Regions from separate parts of the Kitasatospora sp. NPDC093102 genome, predicted to be linked through region 1. Evidence: riboswitches for the same ligand, from Rfam matches in the RefSeq annotation. Region 1 holds a riboswitch; the other holds the start of a gene.

Region 1 (7,042 bases):
CGTACGCCTTCCACCCGCGCTACCCGGGCTTCGTCTGCACCATCAACGCCCTGCCGACGACCTGCACCAACCCGACCGGCAGCGCCTACTGGTCGTACTGGCACGCCCAGCACGGCGGCCCCTGGTCGTACAGCAGCCTGGGCGCGGGCAGCTACGACCCGGCACCCGGCGACGTCGAGGGCTGGTCCTTCGGTGCCGGCGCGCAGCCGGGCATCACCGCGCCCTGAAACGCGGAGGCCGACCGGCGCCCCGGTCCCCTCTCCGGAGGAGCCAGGGCGCCGGCGGCAGGGGCTCAGGCGCCGCGGGACAATCGGCGCCGCCGGACGAAGTGTTCGACCAGCAACACCGTGGCTACCGCAGCGGCCGTGAACAACAGCGTGTTGACCACGATGTCCGCGGTGGTCAGCCATGCGGGGTCGTCGCCATCGGGCAGGCGCGTCTCGGTGAACAGCCCGCCGATGCCCGTCAACAGACCGCGTGCGAGGTACACGGCGGCCAGAGCCAGGAGCCCCGTGGGCAGTGTGAGGGCGATCGCGCCGAGGTAGAAGCGTCCGTTCTGCGTCAGCCCGCCCAGCGTGGCGAGCGTGCCGACCAGAGCCACGTGGCCGCCTGCCGCCCATCTGGAAACACTCATCGCCATCCGTCCCCCTGTCTCCGGTGGCCCGGCGGCGGATCTGCCGCCGGGCCGTCGTGGATCGTTCCCGCCGGAGCGAGGGGTCGGCGCCCCCTCCGGCGTCGTGCGGTCAGCTGCCGTAGCGCAGCGAGACGGTGTCGCCGAGGTGGACGGTGGTGGCCCGGGTGGCGGCGGTGGCGGTGGCACCGTCCAGGCTGACCTTCCAAGTGGAGGAGCCGCCGTTGGCCGTGCCGTTGAGCGCGGTGATGGTGCCGCCGCCGGTGGACGGGGTGACGGAGGTGACGCAGCCGCTCGGGGTGGCGGTGCCCGCCGCGTCGAGGACGTCGCCGAGGGTCGTGGTGGTGCCGGTGGGGGTGAGGGTGACGGCGCAGACCTTGAGCGCGTTGGTGCCGTCGTCGACGACCAGGGAGAGGCGGGCGGCCGTGCCGGCGGTGAAGTCGGTGGTGGCGGCCCAGGTGGGCTCGCCCACGGTGGTCGGGGTGGGCGCGGTGGCGGTGAACCCGGCGCCGGCGACGGCGCGCAGGCCGTCAACGGAGGCGTAGGGCGACGGGCTGGTGTCGGTGGGCAGGTACTTGAAGCCGCCGCCGGGCTTGAACTGCTGGGCGATGAGGAAGTCGACCGGGGTCTTGCCGGTGCCGCTGGTGAAGTCGGTGCCCTGGGGGTTGATGCCGCAGGCGTTGAGGCCGGACACGGCCCAGCCGTTGGAGTCGGTGTTGACCCCGAACATGGCGTTGAAGGCGCCGGAGGCGGCGAGCTTGCCCTTGAGGAAGTTCTTGGCGGCGATGATCGCCGGGTCGGTGGCGGGCACGCCGCCTGCGCACAGGGAGGCCATGGCAGCGCCGGTCATGTCGATGTCGCTGCCCTGGGCGAGCGCCGTCGGGTCGCCCGCGGCCTTGCTGTAGTTCCAGCCGCCGTCGTTGTGCTGGTTGGCGCGCACCGCGGTGACGGAGGCGTCGATGAGCTTCTGCGGGGAGCGCTGGGTGCCGGCCTGGCTCTTGGCGCCGGCGAGGGCGAGCAGGCCGAAGACCGTGCCGTTGAAGTTGGCGGACGGGCCGTAGTAGCCGGGCTCGGCGCTCTGCCAGTAGGCGGCGAGGTCGGCAAGGAGATTGCGGCCGGGGCCGACGCGGGCGGGGTCGATGCCCGCGGCGTAGGCGTTGAGGATGCCGCGCTCGTAGTCCGTGGCCACGGGCGAGGCGCTGGGCCAGCCGGGGGCGGCGAGCTGGTTACGGTACACCAGGCGGGCGTTCTTGGTGGTGTCCCCGCCGGGAGTGACGTCGGCGGCGGCCGTTCCAGCGGCGGCGAGCGCGCTGAAGGCCCACTCGTTGGAGAGCCCGCCGCCGGTGACGTAGCTGCCGTCGGCGGCCTGGAGAGACTTCAGGTACGTGACGCCGGTGCTCTTGGAGGTGGCTATCTGGGCCGGGGTGGCGGTCGCGTGGGCGGGGAGGGCAGAGAGCAACAGGGCACCGGCCGCCAGCGCGACGGTGGTCGCCGTGGCAGCACGGGATGGGGTGAGGAGGGGCACGGGACAGGCTCCTTGGGGTGGCGGGCGCCGACCCTGCCCCGGAATTCCTGCGTCCACTCGGAACGCGCGACTGCCGGAGCGGTCGCCGCCCGGATCGCGTGGGCCGGCTTTCGCCGTGGTGCACGGTCGGGCGGGCATTCGGGCTCGGGACGGCGCGATCGCCACCCCACACCGCTGCGCGTCAGCCCCGGATTCGCACCGGGTTCCCCCACTCGGCCACAGCGGACGCTACCGCAGGTTCCGTCGTCCGACGAGGTGATGTGATCGACCTGACGACCCGTTGACTCCTCATCGGCCGCTGTGGTCTGATGAACCGATTTTTTGCCCTCGGCATTCAGGGGAAGCCGGTCCAACTCCGGCGCTGACCCGCAACCGTGGACCCACCTGAGGGTGGGTGAGCCGGAATGCCTGGACCGGGGGTCTGTTCACAGAGCACTTGCGTCGTCGCGGACTACGACGCAGTCTTGGCGGCCCCCTCCCCGGGGTGCCGTGGGCTGCGCCGTTGCCTCCCGTGTCGACCGACCAGGGAGTCGTCGTGAGGGTCAGCAGCAATCGCACACGTCACAGAAACCGGGACCTCGCCTCCCTGGTGATCGCCGGCACCGTCGCGGTCGCCGCCTGCGGCACGGTCCTGCTCGGACACCCCGGAACCGCGGCAGCCGACCCGATCGAGCAGTGCACGGCAACGACGGGTGCGATCGTCGCCGTCGACTTCACGCACTGGGGCGGCGGTGTCGCCCGGGGCTGCGACGCCCACCCCACGACGGGCATGAACCTGCTGCACAATGCCGGCTTCACCACGACCGGAACCGAACACGACGGACCCGCCTTCATCTGCCGGCTCGGGACAGGGACCTTCAACGGCGGCGTCCAGTACCCGACACCGGCCGAGGAGCCGTGCGTCAACACACCGCAGGCCACCGCGTACTGGTCGTACTGGATTGCCGAGCCCGGCCAACAGACCTGGTCCTACAGCCGGTTCGGGGCCGGCACGCAGAAGCCCAAGCCCGGCGAGGTGGAGGCCTGGGTCTACGGCGGCACGGACATCGGCGGCACCAGCGGGGCGCCGAGCTTCACTCCGGACTCCGTCCGCGCCAAAAACAGCGGCGCCTCACCGTCCGCGTCGCCCTCGGTGACCGCGAGTCCGACCGGATCCCCGTCCGCCACGGGTGATCCGGCGGCCGCCGCGGCCTGGCTGGCGCGTCAGCTCGTCGGCGGCGATCACATGGAGAACTGGGCCGCCCCCGGGCCGGACTACCCCCGGACCGCCCTCACCGCCATCGTGCTCGCCGCCGCCGGGACGCAGGACCCGGCGCTGCGAAAGGTCATCGGCTTCCTCGCGGATCACACCGACGCGTTCCTGTACCCCGACGGTCCGACCGGCACGCCCGACACGAGGGCTGCCGCCCTGCTGGCCCTCGTCGCCGAGAGCACAGGTCGCGACCCCCGTGCCTTCGGCGGCCGGGACCTGGTTGCCGTGCTCACCGAGCACGTGTGCACCGCAGCGGGGGAGAACGGCAAGTGCACCGCCGCCGGGGACTTCCTCGGTGCGGCCTCGCCCTGGGTCCAGTCCCTCGGCGTCATCGCCCTCCAGCGCGCCGGCGTCGCACCGCCCGTCCCGGCGCTTGCCCGCTTCACGGCGCTCCAGTGCGCCGACGGCGGCATGGCCGGATCGATGATCGTCGCCGGTGACCACTGCGAATCCGACCCGCTCACCACCGGCCTCGCGGTCCTCGCCCTGCGCACGGCCCCCGGGTACGAAGCAGCCGCCAAGAAGGCCGCCGACCAGCTCGCGGCGAGCCAGCAGCCCGACGGCTCCCTCTTGCCGTACGTCGGCGCCCCCGGCGACACCACCAGCACCGCAAGCGCCGCCCAGGCGTTCAAGGCAACCGGCCAGGGCTCTCGCCGGGCCGCCGCCACCGCCTGGCTCGCCGCCCGCCAGGGCAAGGACGGAGGCTTCGGCCCCGACGAGTCGACCACTGACCCGGACACCGCCGCCACCGAGCAGGCCATCCTGGCCCTGACCGGCACCGATCTCACCAGCGTCCGGCACGATCCGGCCGGCGCCACGACCACGCCGGCCCCGCCCGAGGGGAGGAAGCCCGACGCGGCCAAGGGGAGCGCCTACCTCACCGACCCGTCCCGTCTGATCAACGGTCACTACTACGAGGGGTTCCCGGCCTTCGCCGACTTCGGCCTGACCATCGACGGGGCCTACGCCCTCGCCGCGACCGGAACCGACGACGCCGCGCTGCGCAGGATCGTCGACTTCCTGGACCAGCAGGGCAAGGACGCGAGCGAGCGCACCGTCAACGACTGGACCGCGATCGGCACCGAGTACGCCGGCGGCGGGTCCATCGGCAAGGAGGCGCTGCTCGCCGAGGTCGTCGGCCGCAACCCGCGGGCCTTCGGCGGCCACGACCTGATCGCCGCCCTCGCCGCGATGGTGTGCACCAAGGCCGACGCGAGCACCGGCTGCGACGCCCCGGGCAACTACACCTACGCCACCTCGGTCTTCTCCCAGGCGCTCGCCCTCATGGCCCAGCTTCGGGCCGGGGACGCGACCAACGCCGCCCCCGCGATCGCCTACCTGAAGAGCCTCCAGCACCCGGACGGCTCCTGGCCGAGCCTGATCCCCGCCACCGGCGACTCTGATGTGGACAGCACGGCCATGGCCGTCATGGCCCTCGCCCTCGTCCCCGGGGACGAGGCCGCCCAGGCGGTCGACAAGGGGCTCGGCTGGCTCGCCTCGCGGCAGCTGCCCGACGGCGGCTTCCCCGGTGCGGCCGGCGACTCCACCAACTCGGCCGCGCTGGCCGTCCAGGGCATGACGCTGCGCAAGGCCACCCCCTACGGTGGACAGATCGCCAAGGCGCTCGACTTCCTCGCGGGCCAGCAGAACGGTGATGGCGGGTTCAACGTCGCCTCCGGCGGGCAGCAGGGTTCGGACGTCCGGGCCTCGACGCAGGTGCTGGGCGGTGCCACCGGGATCTCCTTCGGCACGCTCTCCCGCAACCTTGGCGGAACGCCGACGCCCACCGGGACGCCGACCACCACCCCGACCGGCACGCCTACCCCGACGGGTACTCCCACCGGCACCCCGACGGGCTCGCCCACCACGACCGCGCCGATCCCGGTCACCGACACCCCCTCGTCCGGCGGTGGCGCTGCGTCCGGCGGCGTGCCGGGGCAGACCGGTTCAGGCAACCTGGCCAGCACCGGAAGCCAGACACTGGCGCTGACGGCGGGCGCCGGTGCGCTGACCGCGCTCGGTGCCGCGGCCGTCCTCGTCGCCCGTCGCCGCATCGCGGCTGCCCCGGGGCGGCACCGGTGAGCCGGGGACTCGGTGAACGGCTCGCCCGGCTGTCCGGGGCGGCGGCGCTGACCTCCGCGCTCGCGTTCGGCGGCGTCGCCGTGGGCGCGGCCCCGGCCGCTGCGGCGCCGTTGCCGATGGACCAGTGCACGACCACCTCCGGGGTCGTACTCGCCGTGGACTTCAGCAAGTGGGGCGGACCGCTGCTGCGCTCTTGTGGCACCACGCCCACCACCGGGTACACCCTGCTGAACCAGGGGGGCTGGAAGACCACCGGCACCGGCCACGACGGTCCGGCCTTCATCTGCCGGATCGGCTACAGCGGTTTCCAGGGCGGCAAGCAGTTCCCGACCCCGGACCAGGAGAAGTGCGTCCTGACGCCCCCGGCCACCGCGTACTGGTCGTACTGGCACGCCGATCCGGGCCAGAACGAGTGGTCCTACAGCCAGCTCGGTGCGATGCTCTACCAGCCGAAGCCCGGCAGCGTCGACCTGTGGATCTTCGGCGGCACCAACATCGAGGGCACCGAGGGGCGTCCGACGTTCTCGCCGGACAGCGTTCGGGCGCACAATTCCAGCCCCGGTGGGCAGCCGGCCGACCCGGGCCAGGGCACCGCGGGCGGCTCCGGTGGTTCGGGCGGCTCCACGGGGGCGACCGGTACGAGCGGTGATGGTGGCTCCGGCACCGGTTCCGGCGGCAGCACCGGCGGCTCCGGCACTACCGGTGGCACCGGGCGTGCCCCGGCTCCCGCCAAACCCCCGGCCGGCGGAGCCCGTCCGCCCGTGCCCGTCACGCCCCCGGGGAACGGCACGGCCGGTACCCCCGAGGACGGCGTCACCCCGCCGGGCGACCCCGAGCCGACGCCGGTGCCCGCCACACCGATTCCGGTCGAGCCGCCCACCGCGGCACCGACGGACACCGCGAGCGACCAGCCGACTGAGCAGCCCGCCGTGGCCGCGCCGACGGCCACCCCCGCCGTGCCCGGCGGGGTGGTGGACGCCAACCCGGTGGCCGATGCCCCGCACGACTCAGGTTCGATGCTCCCCGCGGTGGTGGGTTCCGTCCTCGTCGTGGTCCTGGGCGTGGCGACCGTGATCACGGCGCGCCGCCGCCGGCGACAGGCCGAGTGATCCGGTGACCGCGCTCGACAAACACGCCGCCGCCCTGCCCGTCAGCCCGCCCACCGCCCCCGGGCGGGGAGCGGGTGGTCGGCGCAGCGCACGCAACCTGCATCCGCTGGCCTGGTGGGCGTGGGCGCTCGCCCTGGCGACGGCGGCCAGCCGCACGACCAACCCGCTGTTGCTCCTGCTCGTCCTCGCCGTGCTCGGCTATGTGGTGACGGCCCGCCGCACCGAGGCCCCGTGGGCCCGCGGCTTCACCTACTACCTCTGGCTGGCGCTGACGGTGGTGGCGATCCGGGTGGTGTTCCGGTGCGTCTTCGCGACCGGCATCACCCCGAACGACCACCTGCTTTTCTCCCTGCCGCACATCCCCACCCCCGACTGGTACGCGGGCATCGAGATCGGTGGCCCGGTCTCACTGGAGGCCACGCTCTCCGCGGCCTTCGACGGGC
Region 2 (7,042 bases), on a different contig from region 1:
CGGGTCGATGCCGGGGTCGGGGCAGCCCCACTCCCGTTCGGCGCGGGCCTCCAACAGCAGGCCGGTGCGCAGCCGGAGCAGATGGCGGGCCGGGCCGAGGGCGGCCACCGCGACGGCGAGGCCGGGGAGTTCGGCGACGGTGTCGGCGAGCCAGCGGGTGGCGGGGCGTTCGGCGTGCACCTCGGTGCGGGCGAGGACCTCGGCGGTGTAGCGCAGGGCGTCGCCCGGGTGTTCGTCGGTCAGGGCGTGGAAGCCGCGCGGGGTGTGGTCGTTCGGGTCGAAGGGGTAGCGCCGGAGGCTGACGTCCGTGCCCTTGCTCGTGCCCTCGACGTCGTACGCGGTGGGCCCCTCGGTGGCCGCGGGGCATGGGACGGGCTTGGGGTAGGGCAGGAGGGCCGGTTCGTCCCGGGGTTCGTCCAGTCCTTCCAGGAAGGAGTAGAGCAGCGGGCGCAGCAGCCGGGCGGACTCGCCGCGGTGGGCGAGCGATCGGCCGGTGATGCCGCTCAGGTCGGCCGGGTCCTGGGCCAGGACCAGTTCGAGTTGGGCGGCGAGGTCCCCGTCCGGGTCGAGGACGGGTGCGGCCTGGCCGAAGGCGTAGCTGGGGGAGCGCGGGTCGAGTTCGGCGGCGCCGGTGGCGACGAGCACGGTGCGGTGGTCCAGGGCGGCGCCGTAGACGGTGACCGAGCCGTGGTCGCCGATCACGCAGTCGGCGGCGACGAGTGCGGCCTGCCAGCCCTGGTGGGGCGGGATCAGGCGCAGGCCCATCCGGCGGGCGTCGTCGAGCAGCGCCTCGGGGTCGTGGCGGCTCCACACGTTGGGGTGCAGGACGACGGCCACCGTGTACTCGTCGGCGGGCAGTTGGCGGACCAGCCGCTGGGGCAGGTCGGGACGGCTGCCGAATAACGAGTGCTCGCTCCAGGTGGAGCTGACGACGACGAGCCGTCGGTCGCCGGTGGCGCCGAGCGCGGCGCGGTAGCCGTCGCGGGAGCGCCGGCTGCCGAGCATCCGGTCGAAGCACGGGTCGCCGACCACCTTGGCGACGTCGAGCGCCTCGGGGCAGGAGATCCGCAGCCGGTCCAGCTGTTCGGGGTGGGAGAGGCCGAGGACGTCCACGAACACCCGTCCGCGGTGGGTGAGTTCGTTGCGGGACAGGCCGGCGGCGCTGATCGTGTCGCCGGTGGACTCGGTGACCAGGCGGTTGTAGCCGGCGCCGTGCGGGAGGACGACGAGGCGGGCGTCCAGGCGGTGCATGGAGGAGTGGACGGCGCAGGCGACGGCCAGGTCGAAGTGGCGGCGGACGGCGTCCTCCCAGTCCAGCACGGTGAAGCCGGGCAGGCCGTGGAGGTACTCGTCCAGGGCGCGGTCGGCGAAGGCGGAACCGGGGTTGACGGTGAAGTAGAGGTCGATGCCGTGCGGGCCCAGCAGGGAGAGGACGTCCAGGACCCGGGTGGCGGAGGTGAGGGTGCGGGCGACCGCCAGCACGCGGGCCTTGACCGGGTCGGTGTTCCAGCGGTCGGCGGGCCAGGCGTGGGGGTGGGACGGCACACCATGATCGTACTGGCAGGGGCGGCCTCCGGCGCGCCGCGCCCTTCCCGGGAATCGGCCGGCCCGAGGGGGAGTCAGCCCGCGGCCGCGCTGGGTTCGTGGTGCTCGGCGGCGGCGCACTCGTCCAGGAGGGGGCGCATGGCGTCGTCCACGAGCCGGTAGCGCACCACTCGTCCGTCTCGGTCGCCGGTGACCACGCCGGCCGTGCGGAGCAGCCGCAGGGCCTGGGAGACGGCGGGGTCGCGCATGCCGGTGGCGACCGCGAGGTCGGTGACGGCGAGCGGGCCGGCCCGGTGGAGGGCCAGCAGCAGGGCGAGCCGCCCGGGGTCGGCGAGCAGGGAGAACCGCTCGGCCCAGGACCGGACGTGCGCGGGGTCGCCGATCGCGGCGATGGCCTCGCAGACCCGGTGCCCGTCGATGGTGCGGTGGCCCGCGCGGTCGGCCGGTACGAGATGCATGCGGACATTCTTGCAGGCGGATCCCTGTGATCCTGGACACCTGCGCAGGTGCGCAGCCTTGCACGGGTCGGGCCCGGCCCCTACGGTGTAGCCCGCCGTGGTGCTCGGGAAGACCGGTGACGGACCCTCAGGGGTCCCAGCCCGGAGCGGCCCTCGCCACTGTGATCGGGTCGTTCCTCCGCCTGCGGAGGAACGTCGGCCGTACCCACGGAGCCACTGGGCGCCTCGCGCGCCTGGGAAGGCGGGTACGGGCGTCCCGTAAGCCAGGAGACCGGCCACGGCATCTCACGAGGTTTTCCACGAGGTGCTGGAGCGTGATCTGCAGATGACCCTGCCCGAAACCGTTGCCGCCGGGGCGAAGACGGCCCCTTCCGTCCTGCCCGCCTTCAGATGGCGGCGCGAGGACACCGTCCGTACGGCCGGGTTGATGACGGTGATCCTGGCCATGCACGTGGTGGCCTTCGGAACGCTGATCTTCCTGGTCGCACCCGAGAAGTACGCGGTCGGCACCCAGGTCTTCGGGGTGGGCCTGGGCATCACCGCGTACACCCTCGGCATGCGGCACGCCTTCGACGCCGACCACATCGCGGTGATCGACAACACCACCCGCAAGCTGATGGCGGACGGCAAGCGGCCGGTCTCGGTGGGCTTCTGGTTCGCCCTCGGGCACTCCTCGATGGTGGTGCTGATGGCCGCCCTGGTGGCGGGCGGCGCGCAGTTGGCGAACACGCTGATGGACGACGAGTCGACCACCCACAAGTGGCTCGGGATGGTCGGCACGACGGCCTCCGGCGCGTTCCTCTACCTGATCGGCGCGCTCAACCTGGCGGCGCTGCTCGGCATCCTCAAGGTGTTCCGGGCGATGCGGGCCGGGCGGTTCGACGAGGAGGAGCTGGAGGCGCACCTCGACTCGCGCGGCTTCATGGCCCGGGTGCTGAACCGAGCGACCCGTTCGATCACCCGGCCGGGGCAGATGTTCCCGGTGGGCATGGTGCTGGGCCTGGGCTTCGACACCGCGACCGAGGTCACCCTGATGGTGATGGCCGGCTCGGGTGCGGCCTCCGGCCTGCCCTGGTACGCGATCGTCTGCCTGCCGCTGCTGTTCGCGGCCGGGATGAGCCTGTTCGACACCCTGGACGGGACGTTCATGAACTTCGCGTACCAGTGGGCCTTCGCCAACCCGGTCCGGAAGGTGTACTACAACCTGACCATCACTGGTCTGTCGATCGCGGTGGCCTTCATCATCGGCACCATCGAGCTGGTCGGGGTGCTGCACGAGAAGCTCGATCTGACCGACCCGGTCTCCGGGTTCATCGCGGACATCTCGCTGGACAACGTCGGCTACGCCATCGCCGGGCTGTTCGTGGTGGTCTGGGCGATCGCGATCGGGTACTGGAAGCTCGCCCGGGTCGAGCAGCGCTGGACGCCCGAGAACTCGTGACTCAGGCGGCCGCGAGCAGCAGCGTGCCCGCGACGGCGAGCTGACCCTGGTCCACGACGGTGCGGACCATCCGGTGCCGGCCGGCGGCACGGTCTCCTTCGACGCCTCGTACGCGCACGTCTACCGCAATACGGGGGAGCGGGTGCTGCGGCTGACCATGGTGGTCTCCGTCCCGCCGCCGCGCTGAGCCGTCGAGCGGACGGAACGGCGCCTCCCCGGGCTCGGGGAGGCGCCGTTCGTGTGTGCGGGGTCAGCGCTCCTCACGGAAGTCGACGTGCCGGCCGGCCGCCGGGTCGTACTTGCGCAGGACCATCCGGTCCGGGTCGTTGCGGCGGTTCTTGCGGGTCACGTACGTGAAGCCGGTGCCGGCGGTGGAGCGGAGCTTGATCACCGGGCGCAGTTCGCTGCGGGCCATCGGGCGTCCTCCTGGGGTCCGGGGTGCCGGGTCTCGTGCGTCGGGCCGGGACCGTACACCGAAATGGAAGCCATTTTCGTGCATTCCAACGCGAGCCCGGCCCTGCCCATTCCCGGACGCCAGGAAGCGTCCATGTCCGCCCACCGGCTGCCGGCCCGGCTTCGGCAGCACGATCCCGCACCGCCGCGGGGCCCGTTCGACCCGGACGAGTGGTGAACGAGTGGTGACGAACGGTAGCGGGCGGTGAGGGGTGGGCACCGCCGAGGCTCGGGGTGCGGCGCGCGGGGGAGCGGGGGCCACGGCGCGTGTCCGGTAGTGACGGCGCGGTCGCGCAGGGGGCGCGCAAGGGGCACCGGGGGTTCTGTCGGGGGTGCTCGGCGGGCGGTTCGGGCCGGGGGTTCGTAGGCTCGACGCATGGCGGATGCGTACGCGGGGCGGCGGGAGCGGGTGAGGGAGCACTGCAGTGCGGCCGGGGCCGACGCGGCGCTGATCACCCGTGCGGCGAACGTGCGGTACCTGACGGGCTGCGCGCCCTGCGGGGCGAGCCTGCTGCTGACCAGGGAACGGGCGCTGCTCGCGCTGCCGGACGACCTGCCGCCGGACGACTCCGGGGAGCACCTGATCGCTCCGGACATCACCCGGATGCCGGTGGCGGCCGGCTCGGACACCGCGCTGGCCGCCGCGGCCGCCGCCGCGCGGGCCGGGGTGTCGGGCCTGGCGGTGGAGGAGCACGACCTGACCGTCACCCGGCACCGGGCGGTGGGGGGCCGCTCCGAGGGGGCCCGGCTGGTGGACCTCGGGCAGACGGTCGAGCGGCTGCGGGTGATCAAGGACGAGCGCGAGATCGCCGACCTGCGGATCGCCGCCGAGATCGCCGACCAGGCGCTCGGCGAGCTGCTGGAGTCGATCCTGGTCGGCCGCACCGAGCGGCACCTGGCGATGGAGCTGGAGCGCCGGATGATCGACCACGGCGCCGACCGGGCGGCCTTCCCGGTCTCGGTCGGCACCGGCACCCACTCCGGCCAGGCCGCCCACCAGCCGACCGACCGCCGGGTGGAGGAGGGCGACTTCCTGACCGTGGTGATGGGCGCCCAGTACCGCGGCTACGGCGTCTCCACCGCCCGCACCTTCGTGATCGGCGCCACCCCCGCGCCCTGGCAGGTGGAGCTGCACCGGCTGGTCTTCCGGGCCCAGCGGGCGGGGCGGGAGGCGCTCGGACCAGGGGTGGAGCAGTGCGTACCCGACCGGGCGGCCCGGCAGGTCCTGGAGGCGGCCGGCCACGCCGAGGCCTCCCCGCGCCCGGTGGGCCACGGCATCGGGCTGGAGATCCGGGAGGCGCCGCGCCTCGGTCCGTCGGACATGGGTAAACTGGACAGCCGCGTACCGGTCACCGTCGGTCCAGGGGTCCACCTCCCGGGCAAGGGCGGGGTCCGGATCGAGGACACGCTCGTCGTGCGCCCCCTCGAAGAGGGCGGGCCCGAGCTGCTCACCATCACCACCAAGGAGCTCCTCGCCCTGTGACCGCGGCCTCCCGACGGCCGTCGGCGGCAGGACGCAAACCCTTGGTTCCTTGACAGCTATATCCAGGAGTAAGTGCGCCCGTGGCTTCCACGAACGATCTCAAGAACGGCATGGTCCTCAAGCTGGAGGGCGGCAAGCTCTGGTCCGTCGTCGAGTTCCAGCACGTCAAGCCCGGCAAGGGCCCGGCCTTCGTGCGTACCAAGCTCAAGGAGGTCCTGACCGGCAAGGTCGTCGACAAGACCTTCAACGCGGGCACCAAGGTCGAGACCGCCAACGTCGACAAGCGCGGCATGCAGTTCTCGTACAAGGACGGCGAGAACTTCGTGTTCATGGACATGGACACCTACGACCAGCTGACCATCGAGCCGGCCGTCGTCGGCGACGCCGCCAAGTACCTGCTGGAGGGCTTCGAGGCCCTGGTCGCGCAGAACGAGGGCTCGGTCCTGTACATCGAGCTCCCGGCCGCCGTCGAGCTGGTCATCTCCGAGACCGAGCCGGGCGTCCAGGGCGACCGCTCCACCGGTGGCACCAAGCCGGCCACCCTGGAGACCGGTGCCGAGATCCAGGTCCCGCTGTTCGTCGTCACCGGCGACAAGGTCAAGGTCGACACCCGCGACGGCAGCTACCTCGGCCGGGTGAAGTAAGTCCGTGTCGGCCGCACGCAGCAAGGCCCGGACCCGGGCCTTCCAGATCCTCTTCGAGGCCGACCACCGCGGGGTAGACCCGCAGCAGGTCCTCGCCGACTGGGTGGCCCGCGCCCGCGAGCCCAAGCCCGACGAGGGCACCCCGCAGGTCGGTGAGTACACCATGGAGCTCATCGAGGGGTACGTCCAGCACGCTCGCCGCATCGACGACCTGATCGAGCAGTACGCCGTGGGCTGGACGCTCGACCGGATGCCGATCGTGGACCGCAACGTCCTGCGGCTCGGCGCGTACGAGCTGATCTGGGAGGACGGCGTCCCGGACGCCGTCGTCCTGGACGAGGCCGTCGAGATCGCCAAGGAGTTCTCCACGGACGACTCTCCGGCCTTCGTCAACGGCATGCTCGCCCGTTTCCTCGAACTGAAGCCGAGCATCCGCCGGTAGCAGGTCGGCCCCGTGGACGGCCGTCGGACCCGAACAGGTGTCCGGCGGCCGTTCCGCATTTCCCCCCGGGCGGCGTATGGTGAGGAACTACTCGTCAGTAACTTGACGTCCGGAGCCACGCGTGAAGGCAGGTCCCCACATGACCACGGCGATCCGCAGCGAGTTCGACCAGGGCATCGCCCTGACCAGGCACCCCGAGGAGGCCGGCCGCTACGAGGCCGAGCTCGGCGCCGGCTGGCAGATCGGCGGCGGGGTGAACGGCGGACTGCTGCTCGCGGTGGCCGGACACGCGCTGTCGCTGGAGCACGGCACCCACCCGGACCCGGTGTCGATCAGTGGTTACTACCTGTCCGCCTCCGTCCCCGGCCCGGCCACCGTCCGCACCGAGGTGCTGCGCACCGGCCGCAGCCTGTCCACCGGCACCGCCTCGCTCAGCCAGGACGGCGTCGAGCGGCTGCGCGTGGTGGCCAGCCACGGCGACCTCGCCGGCGCCGACGGCGAGGTGCGCACCAGCGCGCAGCCGCCGCAGCTGCCGCCGCCGGACCAGTGCATCGGCGTCGAACACGCGCCCAAGGA

Evidence for each region. A riboswitch is a leader RNA that binds a small molecule or an ion and turns the genes downstream of it on or off. The one in region 1 is predicted to bind cobalamin.
Region 2: linked by a shared signal. The riboswitch ahead of AB0O11_RS12760 (HoxN/HupN/NixA family nickel/cobalt transporter) and the one ahead of AB0O11_RS34055 (prenyltransferase/squalene oxidase repeat-containing protein) in region 1 are both predicted to bind cobalamin.

Annotation. Positions count from the first base shown of each region.
Region 1 covers NZ_JBFBFA010000048.1:23,341-30,382, forward strand. The annotation lists gene AB0O11_RS34040 (flagellar hook-length control protein FliK) at 1-227, shown strand, start outside; gene AB0O11_RS34045 (hypothetical protein) at 293-601, opposite strand; gene AB0O11_RS34050 (hypothetical protein) at 744-2,156, opposite strand; cobalamin riboswitch at 2,289-2,365, opposite strand; cobalamin riboswitch at 2,443-2,587, shown strand; gene AB0O11_RS34055 (prenyltransferase/squalene oxidase repeat-containing protein) at 2,692-5,490, shown strand; gene AB0O11_RS34060 (hypothetical protein) at 5,538-6,599, shown strand; gene AB0O11_RS34065 (CbiQ family ECF transporter T component) at 6,604-7,042, shown strand, end outside.
Region 2 covers NZ_JBFBFA010000007.1:123,846-130,887, reverse strand. The annotation lists gene AB0O11_RS12770 (hypothetical protein) at 1-1,545, opposite strand, end outside; gene AB0O11_RS12765 (metalloregulator ArsR/SmtB family transcription factor) at 1,620-2,003, opposite strand; cobalamin riboswitch at 2,085-2,298, shown strand; gene AB0O11_RS12760 (HoxN/HupN/NixA family nickel/cobalt transporter) at 2,329-3,444, shown strand; partial or broken gene AB0O11_RS12755 (cupin domain-containing protein) at 3,476-3,631, shown strand; gene rpmG (50S ribosomal protein L33) at 3,695-3,859, opposite strand; gene AB0O11_RS12745 (aminopeptidase P family protein) at 4,274-5,380, shown strand; gene efp (elongation factor P) at 5,461-6,024, shown strand; gene nusB (transcription antitermination factor NusB) at 6,029-6,466, shown strand; gene AB0O11_RS12730 (thioesterase family protein) at 6,606-7,042, shown strand, end outside.